Regions from separate parts of the Ensifer sp. ENS03 genome, predicted to be linked through region 3. Evidence: riboswitches for the same ligand, from Rfam matches in the RefSeq annotation. Region 3 holds a riboswitch; each other region holds the start of a gene.
What was found. Region 3 has a riboswitch for cobalamin ahead of IB263_RS08505 (DUF1636 domain-containing protein). Riboswitches for the same ligand answer to the same signal wherever they lie in the genome.
Positions count from the first base shown of each region.

Region 1: it holds a riboswitch for cobalamin, as region 3 does, so the genes downstream of both, bluB (5,6-dimethylbenzimidazole synthase) here and IB263_RS08505 (DUF1636 domain-containing protein) in region 3, are expected to answer to the same signal.
Region 2: it holds a riboswitch for cobalamin, as region 3 does, so the genes downstream of both, metE (5-methyltetrahydropteroyltriglutamate--homocysteine S-methyltransferase) here and IB263_RS08505 (DUF1636 domain-containing protein) in region 3, are expected to answer to the same signal.

Region 1 covers NZ_JACVAV010000002.1:146,033-151,160, forward strand. Annotated here, with positions in the region: gene IB263_RS07335 (LuxR family transcriptional regulator) at 1-251, shown strand, start outside; gene IB263_RS07340 (acyl-homoserine-lactone synthase) at 392-1,036, shown strand; gene IB263_RS07345 (DUF2865 domain-containing protein) at 1,201-2,271, shown strand; gene bluB (5,6-dimethylbenzimidazole synthase) at 2,284-2,979, opposite strand; cobalamin riboswitch at 3,025-3,237, opposite strand; gene IB263_RS07355 (SDR family oxidoreductase) at 3,335-4,147, opposite strand; gene IB263_RS07360 (phytanoyl-CoA dioxygenase family protein) at 4,236-5,128, opposite strand, start outside.
Region 2 covers NZ_JACVAV010000003.1:521,275-526,402, reverse strand. Annotated here, with positions in the region: gene IB263_RS15280 (ABC transporter ATP-binding protein) at 1-576, opposite strand, end outside; gene IB263_RS15275 (metallophosphoesterase) at 573-1,415, opposite strand; gene IB263_RS15270 (LysR substrate-binding domain-containing protein) at 1,608-2,534, opposite strand; gene IB263_RS33955 (hypothetical protein) at 2,666-2,977, shown strand; cobalamin riboswitch at 2,996-3,215, shown strand; gene metE (5-methyltetrahydropteroyltriglutamate--homocysteine S-methyltransferase) at 3,315-5,128, shown strand, end outside.
Region 3 covers NZ_JACVAV010000002.1:379,354-384,481, reverse strand. Annotated here, with positions in the region: gene aspT (aspartate-alanine antiporter) at 1-962, opposite strand, end outside; gene IB263_RS08510 (RidA family protein) at 1,444-1,920, shown strand; cobalamin riboswitch at 2,098-2,314, shown strand; gene IB263_RS08505 (DUF1636 domain-containing protein) at 2,419-2,832, shown strand; gene IB263_RS08500 (ABC transporter ATP-binding protein) at 2,855-3,658, shown strand; gene IB263_RS08495 (ABC transporter substrate-binding protein) at 3,655-4,608, shown strand; gene IB263_RS08490 (iron ABC transporter permease) at 4,696-5,128, shown strand, end outside.

The DNA.
Region 1 (5,128 bases), 230 kb from region 3:
CCGCCATGCTGGAGCACGGCGCCATGGCCGGCAGCATTTCGACCCGAGAGATGCGGTTGACCGGCCGCGAGACCGAGGTCCTGACCTGGGCCGCCGCCGGCAAGAGCTATTGGGAAATCGCCACGATCCTCGGCATTTCCGAGCGCACCGTGCGCTTCTTCATGACCAATGCGCGACGCAAGCTGAATGTCGTTTCCAACACTCAGGCTGTGGCACAGGCCGTACGACACGCTCTGATACCCTCCGTTTGACACCCGACAATACGCCTCCACCGAAACCCCTCGAAATCTAGTGGCAAATATCGCGCATTTGAACTGTCGCTAGCGACAGTTACGCAACCGCCGCGAGCCTGACAGCATCGCCCCATCCCCAAACTCGGATGGAGAAAACGATGATCAGGATCCTGAACGGAAAGACCCGCGCACAACACCCGGCGGCCGTCGACGACATGTTCCGGTTGCGCAAGCGCGTCTTCCACGACTTCCTGAAATGGGACGTGCAGACCGAAGGCGACTGGGAAATCGACAACTACGACCAGGCAAACCCGCTCTACGTCCTGTCCTATGCGCCCGATACCGGCCGGCTGCGCGGCGCGCTTCGCCTCCTGCCGACACTCGGCCCAAACATGCTGGACGATACCTTCCCGATCCTGCTCGGCGATAATCCGGAAATCCGCAGCGCTTCGGTCTGGGAATCCAGCCGCTTCTGCATCGAGCCCGAGATCTCGCAGGACCGCGCCTCGAACCAGGTGACGGTCGCGGCCGCCGAACTGATGTGCGGCGTCGGCGAGCTGGGCCTTGCTTCCGGCATCAGCCACATCGTCACGGTGACGGATGTGTTCCTGGAGCGCATGTTCCGGCGCATGGGATGCCCGGGCGAGCGTATCGCCGAACCGCATCGCATCGGCTCCGTTTTCGCGGTTGCCGTCGCTTGGGAAGTAACGCCGGATCTGCTCACGCGGATGAAGGCGGTCGCTGCCATCGAAGGTACCGTGCTCGAACGTCCGATGTCGCTGGAAACCGCCCGCGCCGCCTAAGCGCGTCAGTCGATCTGCGCTGTTAACGCAAACCGTCGCTTGTCGTTGCACGATCACCGACAAGCTCTATGATGGAGGCGAAACAGGAATGCCGCTGGCAGCAACCCGCAGAAGGTCGGCGCCGACCTGGCAACAGGAAGAGACTTTCGCCCGTGTTCACGCGCATGAAACACGTCGCTGCGGCCCTTGTGCCTCTGGTTCTGATCGGTGCCGGTCCGTCACTGGCATCGACGGCCTGCGACCGACTGAACGCGCGGCTCGCGCAACTGCCTGACTACGTCGCCAGCAATGCCGATGCGCGCGACTACGCAAGCGCGATCTCGCGGCAGAATATCGAGCTGCGGCGGGCAAAGAACGACCGCCGCCGCGCGGGTTGCAGTGGCGGCAACGCCATTGGCTTCGACGGCGGCGACCCCGACACTTGCTACGGCCTCAACAGCCTGATCGCCGAGATGGAAGACAATCTGCGCATGCTGAAGTCCGAGCGCGAGCAGATCGTCGCCGGCGGCAGCGACGACAGCCGGCGCCGCATCCTTGCCGCGCTGGAGATCAACGGTTGCTATGGCGACCGCGAGGAGTTCGCAAGCGTGGAACCGGACGTGCCGGAAAGCCACCGCAACATCGTTGCCGACCTGCCGCCGGAAGACGCCTACGGCCCGATGCTCGGCCGAGGCGAAGACGGCTACGCGCCGCAGGAGCGCTACTATAGCGGCACGCTCAGAACCATGTGCGTGCGCACCTGCGACGGCGCCTTTTTCCCGGTTTCTTCAGATGCGACGCCGGCCGATTTCCCGCGCGACGAGCAGGCCTGTCGGGCGCGCTGCCCGGGGGCTGAGACCGAGCTCTATTTTCACGACCTCAACACGGAAGAGAGCGACAAGATGGTCTCGGCCGTGACCGGCCGTCCCTATACCGAAATGCCCAACGCCTTTGCCTATCGCACCCGCGCTGTCGGAAAACCCGGCCAGTGCGGCTGCCAGATACCCCAGACCGCCTCGACCACACCGAAGGCAAACGGAACGAAGATCGGTGACGACCAGTCGTCGATCATCGTCATCGAGACCAAGAAGCCGGAAGCGGCGAGCAATACCGCCAAGGCGCCGGCCGAAGAGCGGCCTTACGATCCGTCGAAGAACAAGGTTCGCGTCGTCGGCCCGACCTACCTGCCGCAGGAAGAAACCGCCATCGACCTCAAGCATCCGAAGGGACCGGCCTATCAGCCGGTCCAGAATTGATCGGACGAGGCCTTACGCCTTCTCCTTGCTGCGTCCCCATCCGTCTTCGAAAACCAGCTCGTCGAGCGGCAGGCGCTGGCGCCAGCCCTTCACGGCGAGTTCCGGCTGCTGATAGAGGCGATCGACATAGCCGAGGCAGAGCCAGGCAACGATCTCGATATGATCTGGGATGCCGAGAATCGCCTTGATCTCGGCCTCGTGGAAAATGCTCACCCAGCCGACGCCCACCCCTTCGGCCCGCGCCGCAAGCCAGAGGTTTTGCACGGCGCAGACGGTGGAATAGACGTCCATCTGCGGATTGTGGGTGCGCCCGAGTACGACGGCACCGCCGCGCGTGCGGTCGCAGGTGACACAGATGCTGAGCGGCGCCTTGCGGATGCCTTCCAGCTTCAGCGCACGGTACTTGGCCTGTTGTTCCGCCTCGAACATCAGCGCGGCCTCGTCATTGGCGCGGCGAAACGCATGCCAGACGCGCTCACGCGTTTCTTCCGCCCGCACCAGCACGAAGTTCCACGGCTGCATGAAGCCCACGGACGGGGCGCTGTGCGCAGCGGCCAGCAGGCGCAAGATCAGATCATCCGGCAATGGCGCGGGCAGGAATTCATCGCGCACGTCGCGACGTGTCTCGATGGCACGGTAGACGGCCTCCCGCTCTGGCAACGAAAAGGCGCCGGCAGCCGCAAGGCCGCCCTTCGGTTCAGTCAGCATCGTTCGATCCCCAACAATGCGAAAACCTCCCGCCGTCCACGCGGGGTTCGGTCTATCTCGCCAGGCCGGTCTTCTGACTTCGGTTCAACCGATCACCTCGCCTTCCCAGATCGCTTGAAGATCCAGTGGCAAAACCTTGAATCAATTCAAGGCTCTCTTAGAGGCGATCGTCCCCGTCACAGCGTTGGGCACGTTCCGGAATGACACCGGATTCCCGATTCTCCCGCTTTCGCGGGCACCTGACGACGGCACTAAGTGCACAGCCGTTTGAGAAAGACAAGCGGCGCCAACCCGGCCGGGACATGGCACGCCACTTTCCGCCGGCTACTGTCGAGCTTAGTCGTTTACCTCCACCTCAAAGCGGAGCGACCGGATGTGGCGAACCGTCATAGGCGCCCCAGACCGACTGATCGAAGCAAATCACCGATCCGGTCATCAGCCCGGACTCGGCCGACGACAGATAGGCGCAGGCCCGCGCCACTTCGGCCGGATCGACGAGCCGACCGAAAGGCTGGCCGGCCGCCGCCTTTTCGAGCCAATCGGCCGCCGCGCCATGAAACTCGCGCTGGATGCGGTCTTCGCCTTCGGACGCCATCCAGCCGATATTCAGCCCGTTGACGCGAATGCGGTTGCGAAGAAGCGCATAAGCCGTGTTTTTGGTCAGCGTTTCGAGGGCGCCTTTCGACGAACAATAGGCGGCAATGAACGGCTGGCCGGCCATCGCCGACATAGAGCCGATGTTGACGATCGTGCCCTCGGTCTTCTCCCGCCGCATGATCTTCACCGCCTCCTGCATCAGGAAGAACGGCGCGCGCACATTGATCGCGAACATGCGGTCGAAGAGTTCGGGCGTGGTGTCGAGGATCGTGCCACGGTCGGTGATAGCTGCGGCGTTGACCAGCGCATCGACCCGGCCGAATTCCGCGTCGCAAGCGGCGACCACCTTGCGGGCGTCCTCTACTTTTTCAAGATCGGCCTCGACATAGACAACTTTCGCACCGCTTGACTTGCCGATCTGCTCGGCCTTCGCCCGCCCCTTGGCGGCGTTGCGGCCGCAGATGACGATGCCTTCAGCGCCGCGCTCGGCGAAAAGGCCAGCAATCGTCGCGCCCAGTCCCTGCGTACCACCGGTGACGATGGCGATCTTGCCTTGCAATTGTCCACTCATCGAATTCCTCCCTCGGAAATGATCGTTTGAAACGGCTGCGGCTCCCGGCTAAAACACACCGGGAGCCTGTCAAATTGTAACTCGCTCGTCAGCTCAGCTTGCGCTTCGCCTGCGCCTCCAGCACCGAGAGAAACTCTTGTTCGCCCGTCCCCGCAGTGAGCGCCTCGCGCATCAACTGCGCCTGCGTCTTCGGCGCCAACCCGCCGAGTGGCGGATCCCGGTCGAGATTGGTGGGGAACGAATAGCCTTCGGCACAGGAGGAGATCGCGTTGGCCGCTTCCGCCTGCGTCAGCGTCCCGCCCGCCAGCAAGGCCCGCAAGGCCGGATAGAGCGTCGCGCTCATGGTCAGTCGGTCAACGGTTTCCATTGCGCGACCGAAGGCCGAAGACACCTGCAGCAGGTTGGCCACGCGGCGGATATCCCGGGAGCGGTTGGTGCCGGCGGCATGGAAGAGCGCCGGGTTGAAGAAGACAACGTCGCCCTTTTCGAGCGGAAGCTGCACGTGGTGTGCGTCGAAATAGGCGCGGAATTCCGGCCGGTTGAGCGCCAGATAGCCCGGCACATAGGTTTGGCTATAGGGCAAGAACAGCGTCGGTCCGCTTTCGAGCGGCATGTCGCAATGGGCAACCGCCCCCTGCAGCGTCAGCACCGGTGAAAGCCTGTGCACATGCGCCGGATACTGCTCGATCACGGCCGCAGTCTGGAAGCCGAGGTGATAATCGCGGTGCGCCGATTGCGCCGCACCGCCAGGATTGACGCGATTGACCTGCGCCGTCATCTGGTAGTTCGGCCCGAGCCAAGCCTCGCTGACGAGCGCTATGACGGCATTGCCGTAATAGGAGGCGAAATTCTCCGGCGCGTTCAGGCAGTGCTTTTCCAGCGAGTTCCAGATGCGGTCATTGGCGCCGGGTTTGGCGAAGTGATCGCCGCCGCCGCTGTTGCTGCGATGTTGCTCTTCGATGATGGCGCCAAAGACCCCGC
Region 2 (5,128 bases), on a different contig from region 3:
GCCGCGGGCATGGACGCGCAGGTTGGCATCGAGATTGGAGAGCGGCTCGTCCATCAGGAAGACGGCCGGTCGACGCACCATGGCGCGGGCGAGCGCCACGCGCTGGCGCTGGCCGCCGGACATCTGGCCGGGCTTGCGGTCGAGCAGGTGATCGATCTTCAGCGCCAGCGCCATTTCCTTGACCTGGCGCTGGATATCGCTGCGGATCTGCTTCTGCCCCGGCATCAGATTGCCGATCACAGGCAGGCGCTGCGCCGCCGTCAGCCGCCGCATCGCAAGCGGCACGGCGATGTTCTCGCCCGTCGTCAGGTGCGGATAGAGGGCATAGGACTGGAAGACCATCGCGACATTGCGATCGGCCGCCGCCATGCGCGCGACACTGCGGCCGCCGATGACGATCTCGCCGCCGTCGCCATGATCGAGACCAGCGACGATGCGCAACAGCGTGCTCTTGCCGCAGCCGGAAGGACCAACGAGCGCGATGAACTCACCCGCCTCCGCCTGCAGGCTAACCCCCTTCAGGATCGCGTTGCCGCCATAGGACTTGGTGATACCCTCTAGCGAAAGCACGCTCATTGCGCCGCCTCCACACGGACCGTCTTCTTGGCCGCCAGCGGGTAGACCTCTTCGACGATCGGATCGAGCAGGTGGCTGGTCAGTCCCGGCACCGCGATGATCTCGCTTTTGACGTTGACGTCGCTAAACTCGTGTACGACGGCGCCGACCAGCCGCTCGCCCGGCATCGGCCGTTCCAGCGTATCAATGATGAAGGAGGTCGGCGGCGCCCAGACGAGAGACGTCCCGGCGTGCTTGCCCGACCAGGCCCAGTGCAGGTGGCCGCTTGCATGGAGCGCCACCTCGGCTTCGGCGAAAAGATCAAACAGGCGTTGGCGCTGGCGCGGACGGATGCCCCAGTAGCCGGTGTCGCCTTCCTGCGGATCGTCAACGAAAAGCGGCTTGTGGGCAAAGACGGCCACCCGGCGGCCGTCGCGGCTGAGCAACTGTTCCTCCAGCCAGGCAAACTGCCTGTCTTCTTCTTCGTCCTCGAAGCCGATCAGCAGGCTGTTGAGGCCGAGCAGCCGCCAGTCGCCATGGTCGCGGCCCCAGTAGTCCGGACCGGCGAGCCGGCGCCAGCGGGCAAGCCGAACTGGATCCACCGGCTGGTGCGAACCCGGCAGATGGCCGACATCGTGATTGCCGGGAACGATCAGCACCGGCATCGAGAGCTGGCCGATCAGATCGAGCGAGAAGGTGATGTCGTCCTCGTGGTCGGCACCATCGATGGTGACGTCGCCGGTGTGGATGACGAGATCGGGTTTTACCGCCTCGATCCAGGCGCGAACCGGTTCCCAATTGCCATTGAAGTGGCTTTTGGCGGGGCTGAGATGGGTGTCGCTGATCTGGACGATTTTCAAGGAAACGGGCCTCCGACGATGGCGTGCGGTATCCGCGTCGGAGGGCTGATACTTCCCTTCTCTGCGGTTGGCCGCAGTCTTTAGGGAGCCGCCATGTCAGTTTGGTAACAGCCGTTCTCAGCTGATTTTCAGTTTCTCCATGAAAGCGTCATCTTCAGAAGACCGACGGGCCGAGTGGGCCCCGTTGTGTCTCTACATTGCGCCGTGGTCGGTCCGACGCGACGCCGGACAGGATTGCTCCATCACGGTCGAAAGCATGGCGTTCGACGCATCGGCCTCGGCGACGACCCAGTCGCGAAAGGCCTGGATCTTCTTCTGCCGCCTGGTGCTTTGCGGATAGACGAGCCAATAGGCGCGACCGTCGCGCACCACATGCTCGAACGGCCGGATGAGCCTGCCGCTCTTCAGTTCATCCATCAGGAAGGTCGAGACGGCAATCGCAATGCCGTGATCCGCAAGGATTGTGGCGACATCCATCGCCTGGACATCGAAGATCAATTCGGTGCCATTGCTTGCCGGCGGTTCGACGCCGGTTTCGATCATCCACCGCCGCCACCAGCTGGCGTTGCCGAAACGCCGGACTCTCAGAACGTCCGCGGGCTCCTTGAGCTGGTGCTTTTCCAGGAAGGACGGCGTGCAGACAGGCACGTAATCGAGCGGAAACAAGGGAAAGACATCGTTGCCCGGCCAGTCGCCGGCGCCGCTGCGCACCGCGAGATCGATGGCGTCACGTTTGAAATCGACCAACTCGGTCGACATGTGCACCCTGATGCTGATGTTGGGATGCGCGGTCTGAAACGACGCGAGGCGCTGACCGAGCCAGCTCGACACGACGGTTGGCAGCACCGAGATGTGCAGGTGATGTTCGGTCTTGTCGGCGATCTCCGAGAAGGCCGCCCCTAAGAGATCGATCGCTTCGGTCACCTTCGGCGCTAGCTGCCGCCCGGCGCCGGTCAATCGCACCTCGCGCGGAAGCCGGACGAACAGCGGCGCGCCGATGCGATCTTCCAACAGCCGGATCTGATAACTGACGGCCGCCTGCGTCATGCCGAGCTCTTCGGCGGCGCGGGTGAAACTCAGGTGCCTAGCGGCGGCCTCAAAGGCGCGCACCGCACTCATGGGAGGAATCTTGCTCATGGAACTGAGATAAGCATTCTTTATGCCAGCATGCGAGAAATCGCTTTGCGCGAAACGGCAAAAACCCTCACTTTTTTCGCGAACACACGCCCTTGAGAGAAGTGAGGATAGCAATGCTTAGCGCAGTGCGATCAACGATTTACCATGTCCTGAACTGGGCCGATAAAACCCTCGGCCCTCCGGTTGCCATCGACACGTTCAACGAGTTCCAACTCCGGGATATCGGCCTGACGCGAGATCAAGAGCATATCCGCGCGCGCGTCGGCGACGCGGCGGATCCGTGGCAGTGGCCGGAGGAGGACGCTTGGACCAAACCGCAACCGTCCCGTGAGCGGAAAGCAATGGAAAGACCTCGTCCTGCCACTGTCTCGCCGCGGGCGGCGGCGGGAGAGAATAAAGACATAAGCATTTCTTTATGCGATTGACGAAGAGCTCGGGACAGGGCATTGTCGCCCCATCGTGGTTCTTCGCCCGCCTTTGGAGGGACGGAGCTAAGAGGGAATTCGGTGCGGCGCCAGACAAGCGCCCATGCCGGAGCTGCCCCCGCAACTGTAAGCGGAGAGCGGCCGTTCGAAGATGTCACTGAGGGAGACGCCTCGGGAAGACGGAACGGTCCGTGACGACCCGCAAGCCAGGAGACCTGCCGCGATGAACAACGTCCACGGGCGGGGTGTCCGATGAGGCGCGTTGAGGACGCGGGATCGCTCTCGCGCCGCGGCTGCGTCGCATTCAAGCCTTGCCCATAACCTTCGGGGTAAGGAAATGACCATCAAGACTGCCAATCTCGGTTTCCCGCGCATCGGCCGCCGTCGCGAATTGAAATTCGCGCTCGAACGCTATTGGGCCGGAAAGGCCAGCCGCGGCGAACTTCTCGATACCGGAGCCAAGCTCCGCGCTGAAAACTGGGCCGCGCAGAAAACGCGCGGCATCGACATCATCCCCTCCAACGACTTCTCCTTCTACGACCACGTGCTCGATACCGCCGTGCTTGTCGGCGCAATCCCGCCGGCCTATGGCTGGACGGGCGGCCCGGTCGATCTCGACACCTATTTTGCCATGGCGCGCGGCTCGGCCGGAACGCCCTGCGCCGCCGGCTGCACCCATTCGGGAAGCAGCAGCGGCACTCCCGCGCTCGAAATGACAAAGTGGTTCGACACCAACTATCACTACATGGTGCCCGAGTTCGACAGGGATCAGCGCTTCGAGCTCACCCACAATCGGCCGCTGGAAGCCTTCCAGGAAGCTCAGGCCCTCGGCTATCGCACACGCCCGGTGCTCATCGGCCCGGTGACACTGCTGAAGCTCGGCAAATCGAAGGGCGGCGACTTCGATCCGGTCGATCTGATCGAACGGCTCCTGCCCGTTTACGTGAGGGTCCTGGCGGAGCTTGCTGACGCCGGCGCCGATTGGGTCCAGATCGACGAGCCTTGCCTGGCGCTCGATCTCGCGGACAAGGATCGTCGCGCTCTCGACCTCGCCTATCGCACGTTCGACACCGACGTGCCCGGACTCAAGATCATGCTGGCGACCTATTTCGGCTCGATCGGCGACAACACGGCAACGGCGTTGGCGCTGCCGGTCGATGGACTGCATGTCGATCTCGTGCGCGCGCCGCAGCAGATCGACACGCTCATCCAATCGGCTCCGGCGGACCGGGTCCTATCGCTCGGGGTCATCGACGGCCGCAACATCTGGCGGACCGATCTGGCCGGCCTGTTCCGCCGGCTGCAGCCTCTGACTTCGGCCCACGGCCGCGACCGCATCGAACTCGCACCTTCATGCTCACTCCTGCACGTGCCTATCGATCTCGAGCTGGAGCGTGCGCTTGATCCGGAACTTTCCTCCTGGCTCGCCTTCGGTACGCAGAAACTCGACGAACTCAGCCTGCTTGCCAGCGCCTTCGAGCCGGGGCTTGCCATTTCCGAGCACGTTTTCGCCGCCTCGATCGCGTCCGCCCAGGCGAGGCTCACCTCACTCAGGATCCATGATCCTCTGGTCGCCGGGCGCTTGAAAGCGCTGACGGATGCGGACAGCAAGCGGCAATCCCCGTTCGCGGGCCGCCGGGCACTGCAGGCGAAGAAGCTGTCATTGCCGCTCTTCCCGACAACGACGATCGGATCCTTCCCGCAGACATCGGAGGTTCGGCAGGCCCGTTCACTGCATGCGAAGGGCGAACTCAGCTATGTCGACTACACCGCCTATCTTCGCCGAGAGACCGAAGTGGCGGTGCGCTGGCAGGAAGAGGTCGGCATCGACGTAGTCGTTCACGGCGAGTTCGAGCGCAACGACATGGTGCAGTATTTTGGCGAGCAGCTCTCGGGCTACGCCTTCACCCAGAGCGGCTGGGTGCAGAGCTACGGATCGCGCTGCGTGCGTCCGCCTGTTATCTTCGGCGACGTTTCGCGACCAAACCCGATGACGGTCGAGTGGGCGACCTTCGCGCAGTCGCTGACCGATCGCCCGGTCAAGGGCATGCTGACGGGTCCGGTCACCATGCTGCTATGGTCCTTCGTTCGTGACGACCTGCCACGTTCCGTGGTGTGCCGGCAGATCGCGCTAGCACTGCGCGATGAAGT
Region 3 (5,128 bases):
AGCGTCTTGCCGGCGAGCGCCTTGCTGGTCACGTAGACATCGAGGACTTCGGCTTCCGCGTTGAGCAGCTCCTTGTCCTCGACCTCGAGCAGCTTGTTGTCGAGGTTTTCGACGAGCAGCGAACGCCGGCCCGAAAAGGCGACGACGTCGCCCGGCTGCAGCACGGTGTTGCCATCGGCCTCGATGATCTGGTCGCCGCGCCGCAGGCGCTCGACGAAGACGCGGATCCCGGGAAGGATGTCCTTGACCGGTTTTCCGGTGAGCCCGCTTGCCGCGTCGACGCGATAGGCCCGGAGGCCGAAGTCGTGATAGGCGCGGGTAATGCCGGGCTCGCTGCTTTCGCTGCCACCGCCGAGCTTGGCCTCGTATTCGCGGCAGGCCGCCGGAAGGTCGATGCCAAGAAGCTTGGGACCGAGCTGGGCGAGGATGATCGCCGAGCCGATCGTGCCCCAGATATAGGTCACCGCATAGGCGATCGGGATCTGGTCGGCAAAGGTCTTGGCCTGCTCCGGCGTCAGCCCGAGCGAATTGATCTGGTCGGTCGCAACCCCGATTGCAGCCGAGATCGTCTGCGAGCCGGCATACATGCCGGCGCCATAGCCGAGCGGCAGCCCGGCAATCAGCGCGCAGAGATAGGGAACGACGAGGCACAGCACCAGCACGGAGAGCGCAAAGGCGATCTGTTTCGGTCCATCGGTGCTCAAGCCCCGCACGAATTGCGGCCCGACGCCGTAGCCGACGGCGAAGAGGAAAATCAAAAACAGGGTGGATTTCAGGTCGCCGGAAACCTGGATACCCAGCTGTCCGATGAGAACGCCCGCAAGCAGCGTGGCGGTGACATTTCCAAGGTTGAACCCCGCGACCTTGATCGGACCGATGAGGAAGCCGATGCCGAGGGCGAGGAAGACGGCGACAGGCGGATAGGTCCGAAGCGTGTCGACGAAGAAATCAATGGGATTCACTGATGCTATTCCCTTCTGAAAGTTGAGTTGCCGTCACTTCATTTCGGGATCTGCGCGGCTAAGTTGAGCTTGTTTCCGAGGCTTGTCGATGCCCAATCTTAATCCCGGCAATTGTCGCTTCGGTCGTCGAAATTCTCAACGGGCATAGGGTTACGTGAGCGTAACGTATGTTACATTTCAGCGTTTTTACTTGGGGTTGGGGATCGAGGCCGCCACGATGTGTCGGTCGCATTCGATCGCAAGACCGCGGCACTGGCCCGGATCGCGATGGCACTTCAACTCTGGTGTTGTAATTCGTAACGTTATCTCCCAACGTGAGGCATGAGGCGTTTTCTCTTGGTTATGCTTGGAAAAGTTGCTGGGCACGGAACGGCGCGTCTTGCTGCTTGCGATAGGGGCGGCAGAATTTCGAGGGCTTGAGAAAAAGGCGGTGTCGTCTCCGCAAGGCGGCCGGTTCGTAAGGTGACGAGGAGGGGAAGCAATGATGGACGAGGTTATCCGAAGGCTCGGCGCACTTGGCGTTCAGCTCCCGACGCCGCCGAGGCCGCTCGGCGCCTATCGCGCGGTGATCGAGGCGGGTGAGATGCTTCATGTTTCGATGCAGGGGCCATTGCTGGACGGGCGCTTCGTGCATACGGGGCTGCTCGGGCGCGATGTGACCATCGACGAGGGGCGCAAGGCCGCAGAGTTGGCAGTGCTCAACGCGCTGGCGCAGATCCATGAGCATCTCGGCCGTTTCGAGCGTATTCGCCAGATCGTCCGGCTGGAGGGACATGTCGCCTGCACTGAGGATTTCCTGGAGCACCCGAAGGTCCTCGACGGTGCTTCCGAGCTTCTGGCGGCCGCCTTTGGCGAAAGGGCTGGCCATGTTCGCTCCGTCTGCGGCGTGCGCAACCTGCCGGGCAACGCCTCTGTCGCGGTGACGCTGACGGCCGAACTCTTGCCGCCGGAGTTCTGAGGTAGCACGGCACGTGTTTTAGCGTGGTCGCTATCGCGGGCGTCGGATTGTGTCCGGCGCCCAATTTTCGGCTTGCGTTACGTAATGTTATTTAATAACAAATCTCGCATGACGAAACGCCGCATGTTGATAGATCCCTCCCGCCTGTGTCGTGCGGTTGTCTCATCTGCCGATTCATGCGAGGAAGGCGTTGATGGTGCTGCGTCCGCGACAATGCGGAAGCGGCTGAAAAGGGAACACGGAACGGACGACCCTGATGGGGCCGAGACCGTGGCTGCCCCCGCAACTGTGAGCGGAAAGCGCATTCACACCATGTCACTGGTCGAAGACCGGGAAGACGTGGATGCGCCACGACCCGCGAGCCAGGAGACCTGCCATCGAACCGATCAACCACAACGGACGGGGTGTTCCGATGGAAAAGAACTGGCTTTCATACGACGGTTTTCCGTCCTCTTGCCGTTTCGCCATCTCTTGCCGTCAGTCCGGCGGAGGGCAGGAATGGCTGAGCCGAATTTCCGACAGCACAAGATAACGGTCTGCACCGATTGCCGCTTCACCGGCGGCCCATGCGTGCCCGGTGCCGAGCTGATCAAGCGGCTCAACCTGAGCATCGCAGCGCTCGGCGCACCGCTCGATCGCGACTTCTCGATCGCCGGAACGGTCTGCATGGCGGCCTGCACGCGGCCCTGCACCATCGCCTTCCAGGCAACGGGGAAGGCGACCTATCTCTTCGGCGACGTCTCGCCGGAAGAGGACATCGACGATCTCGTGCGCTTTGCCACAACCTATGCCGAGCGTGGCGATGGCATGACGCGGGCGGCGGAACGGCCGCGCGGGCTGAAAGGCAAGACGCTTGCCCGCATTCCCGCGGCGATGCTCGTCTCCGAAGATCTTGGCGGGCACTTCCAATGAGGTCGCGCAGAGGAACGAACCCATGAGCTGCAACGCAACGGGTGCAGCCCTCACGGTCGAGGGCCTTCGCTGGGGGCCGCGTTCGGGCCTGACGCTGGTCAACGACATCGGCTTTGCGATCGCGGCCGGCAGCCGGCTTGCGATCCTCGGGCCGAATGGCGCCGGCAAGACCTCGCTTCTGCGCTGCCTCTACCGGGCGGTGCAGCCGAACGCCGGCCGTGTTTCGGTCGATGGCGTCGATCTCTGGTCGATCTCAGCGCGCGAGGCGGCAAGGACAATCGCCGTCGTCTTGCAGGAGATGCCCGGCGATTTTCCCTTCAGCGTGCGCGACGTCGTGATGATGGGACGCATTCCGCGGCGGGAGGGCCTGAGCGGCTGGAACGATTTCGACCGCGAGCGGGTGCAGCATGCGCTCGCGCATCTCGATCTCGCCCATCTTGCCGGTCGCCAGTTCTCGACGCTTTCGGGCGGTGAGAAGCAGCGGGTGCTGATCGCCCGCGCGCTGGCGCAGGAACCGCGCATCATCATCCTCGACGAGCCGACGAACCATCTCGACATCCGCCACCAGCTCGAAATCCTCGAGCTCTTGCAGACGCTGAAGCTGACAATCGTCTCGACGCTGCACGACATCAACCTCGCCGCCGAGTTTGCGACAGATGTCGCGATCTTGACCGCCGGGCGGCTGACGGCCTTCGGCCCGCCCGAAGAGGTGCTTAGCCCCGGCGAGCTTTCGGCCGCCTTCGGCGTCACCGCCACCGTTCACAATGCCGCTGCCGGCGGCGCCCGCTTTTCCTTTTCACTTCCTCGACAGGGATCGATTTCATGAAGATCAATATTGCCCCATTTTCCCTTCTTTTCGTGCTTGCCGCCGCCACGCCGGCGCTCGCCTATCCGGTCACCGTCAAGAGCTGCAACCGCGAGGTGACCTTCGACGCGGCGCCGAAGCGCGCGATCGCCAACGACGTCAACCTGGTGGAGATGATGCTGGCGCTGAGGCTCCAGGACCGCATGGTCGGCTATACCGGCGTTTCCGGCTGGAAGACGCTGGACGAGAAGCTGCGCGAAGGCGTCAAGGAACTGCCGGAGCTTTCGGAGAAATATCCGACCAAGGAAGTGCTGCTCAACGCCGATGCCGATTTCCTCTTTGCCGGCTGGAACTACGGCATGAAGGTCGGCGGCGAGGTCACGCCCGAGACATTGGCGCCCTTCAAGATCGGCGTCTACGAGCTGACCGAATCCTGCATCCACGTGATGGCCAAGCAGAAGCCTGATATGAACGACATGTTCGTCGATCTTCTCAATCTCGGCCGCATCTTCGGCGTCGAGGATCGCGCCGAGACGCTGGTTGACGGCTATCGCCGCCAGCTTGCCGAAATCACCAAGGCGACCGCCGGCAAGGCTAACCCGACGCGGGTCTTCGTCTATGATTCCGGCGAAGAGAAGCCGTTTACTTCCGGCCGCTTCGGCATTCCGACGGCGATGATCGAGGCCGCCGGCGGCGCCAACATCATGGACGACGTGGAAAAGAGCTGGGTGGAAATCTCCTGGGAACCGGTGATCGAGCGCAACCCGGAAGTGGTGGTCATCGTCAACTACGGCGAGGTGAAGGCCGAGGACAAGATCGCCTTCATGAAGAACAATGCGGCCTTCAAGAATGTCGATGCCGTCAAGAACGATCGCTTCGTCGTGCTCGATTATGTCGAGGCGACGCCAGGCCCGCGCAACATCGACGCCATTGCCAGGCTTGCCAAGGCCTTTCAGGGCGAGGGCCTGTAAGCGATGCTGGCTGAGGATGCGTCGCCTGGTTCCGTCGCCGTTTCACGCCTAGCGCCGGCACGGGCGCTGAAGGCGGGTGCCGGTCTCATGGCGGCGCTTTTGCTGCTGGCCTTGACCGTCACGGCCGGCGTATCGCTCGGCTCGGCGCCGATTCCGGTTGCGACCGTCTGGTCGATCATCGCCAGCAAGATTTCTCCGGGCAGCGTCGAGGCTTTCTGGTCGGCGGGGCGCGAGAGCATCGTCTGGGACGTGCGCCTGCCGCGCGTCATGCTGGCGGGCCTCGTCGGCGCCGGGCTGGGGCTGACTGGCGCCGTGCTGCAGGCGGTCACGCGCAATCCACTTGCCGATCCGCATCTGCTGGGCGTTTCCTCCGGCGGCGCGCTCGGCGCGATCGTGGCGCTGCTGCACACCGGCATGATCCTCGGTCTTGCCACGGTGCCGCTCTTTGCCTTTGCCGGCGCGCTGCTCGCAACCGTGCTCGTCGCCTTCGTCTCCCGCGTGCTCGGCAGCAGCGCCGACC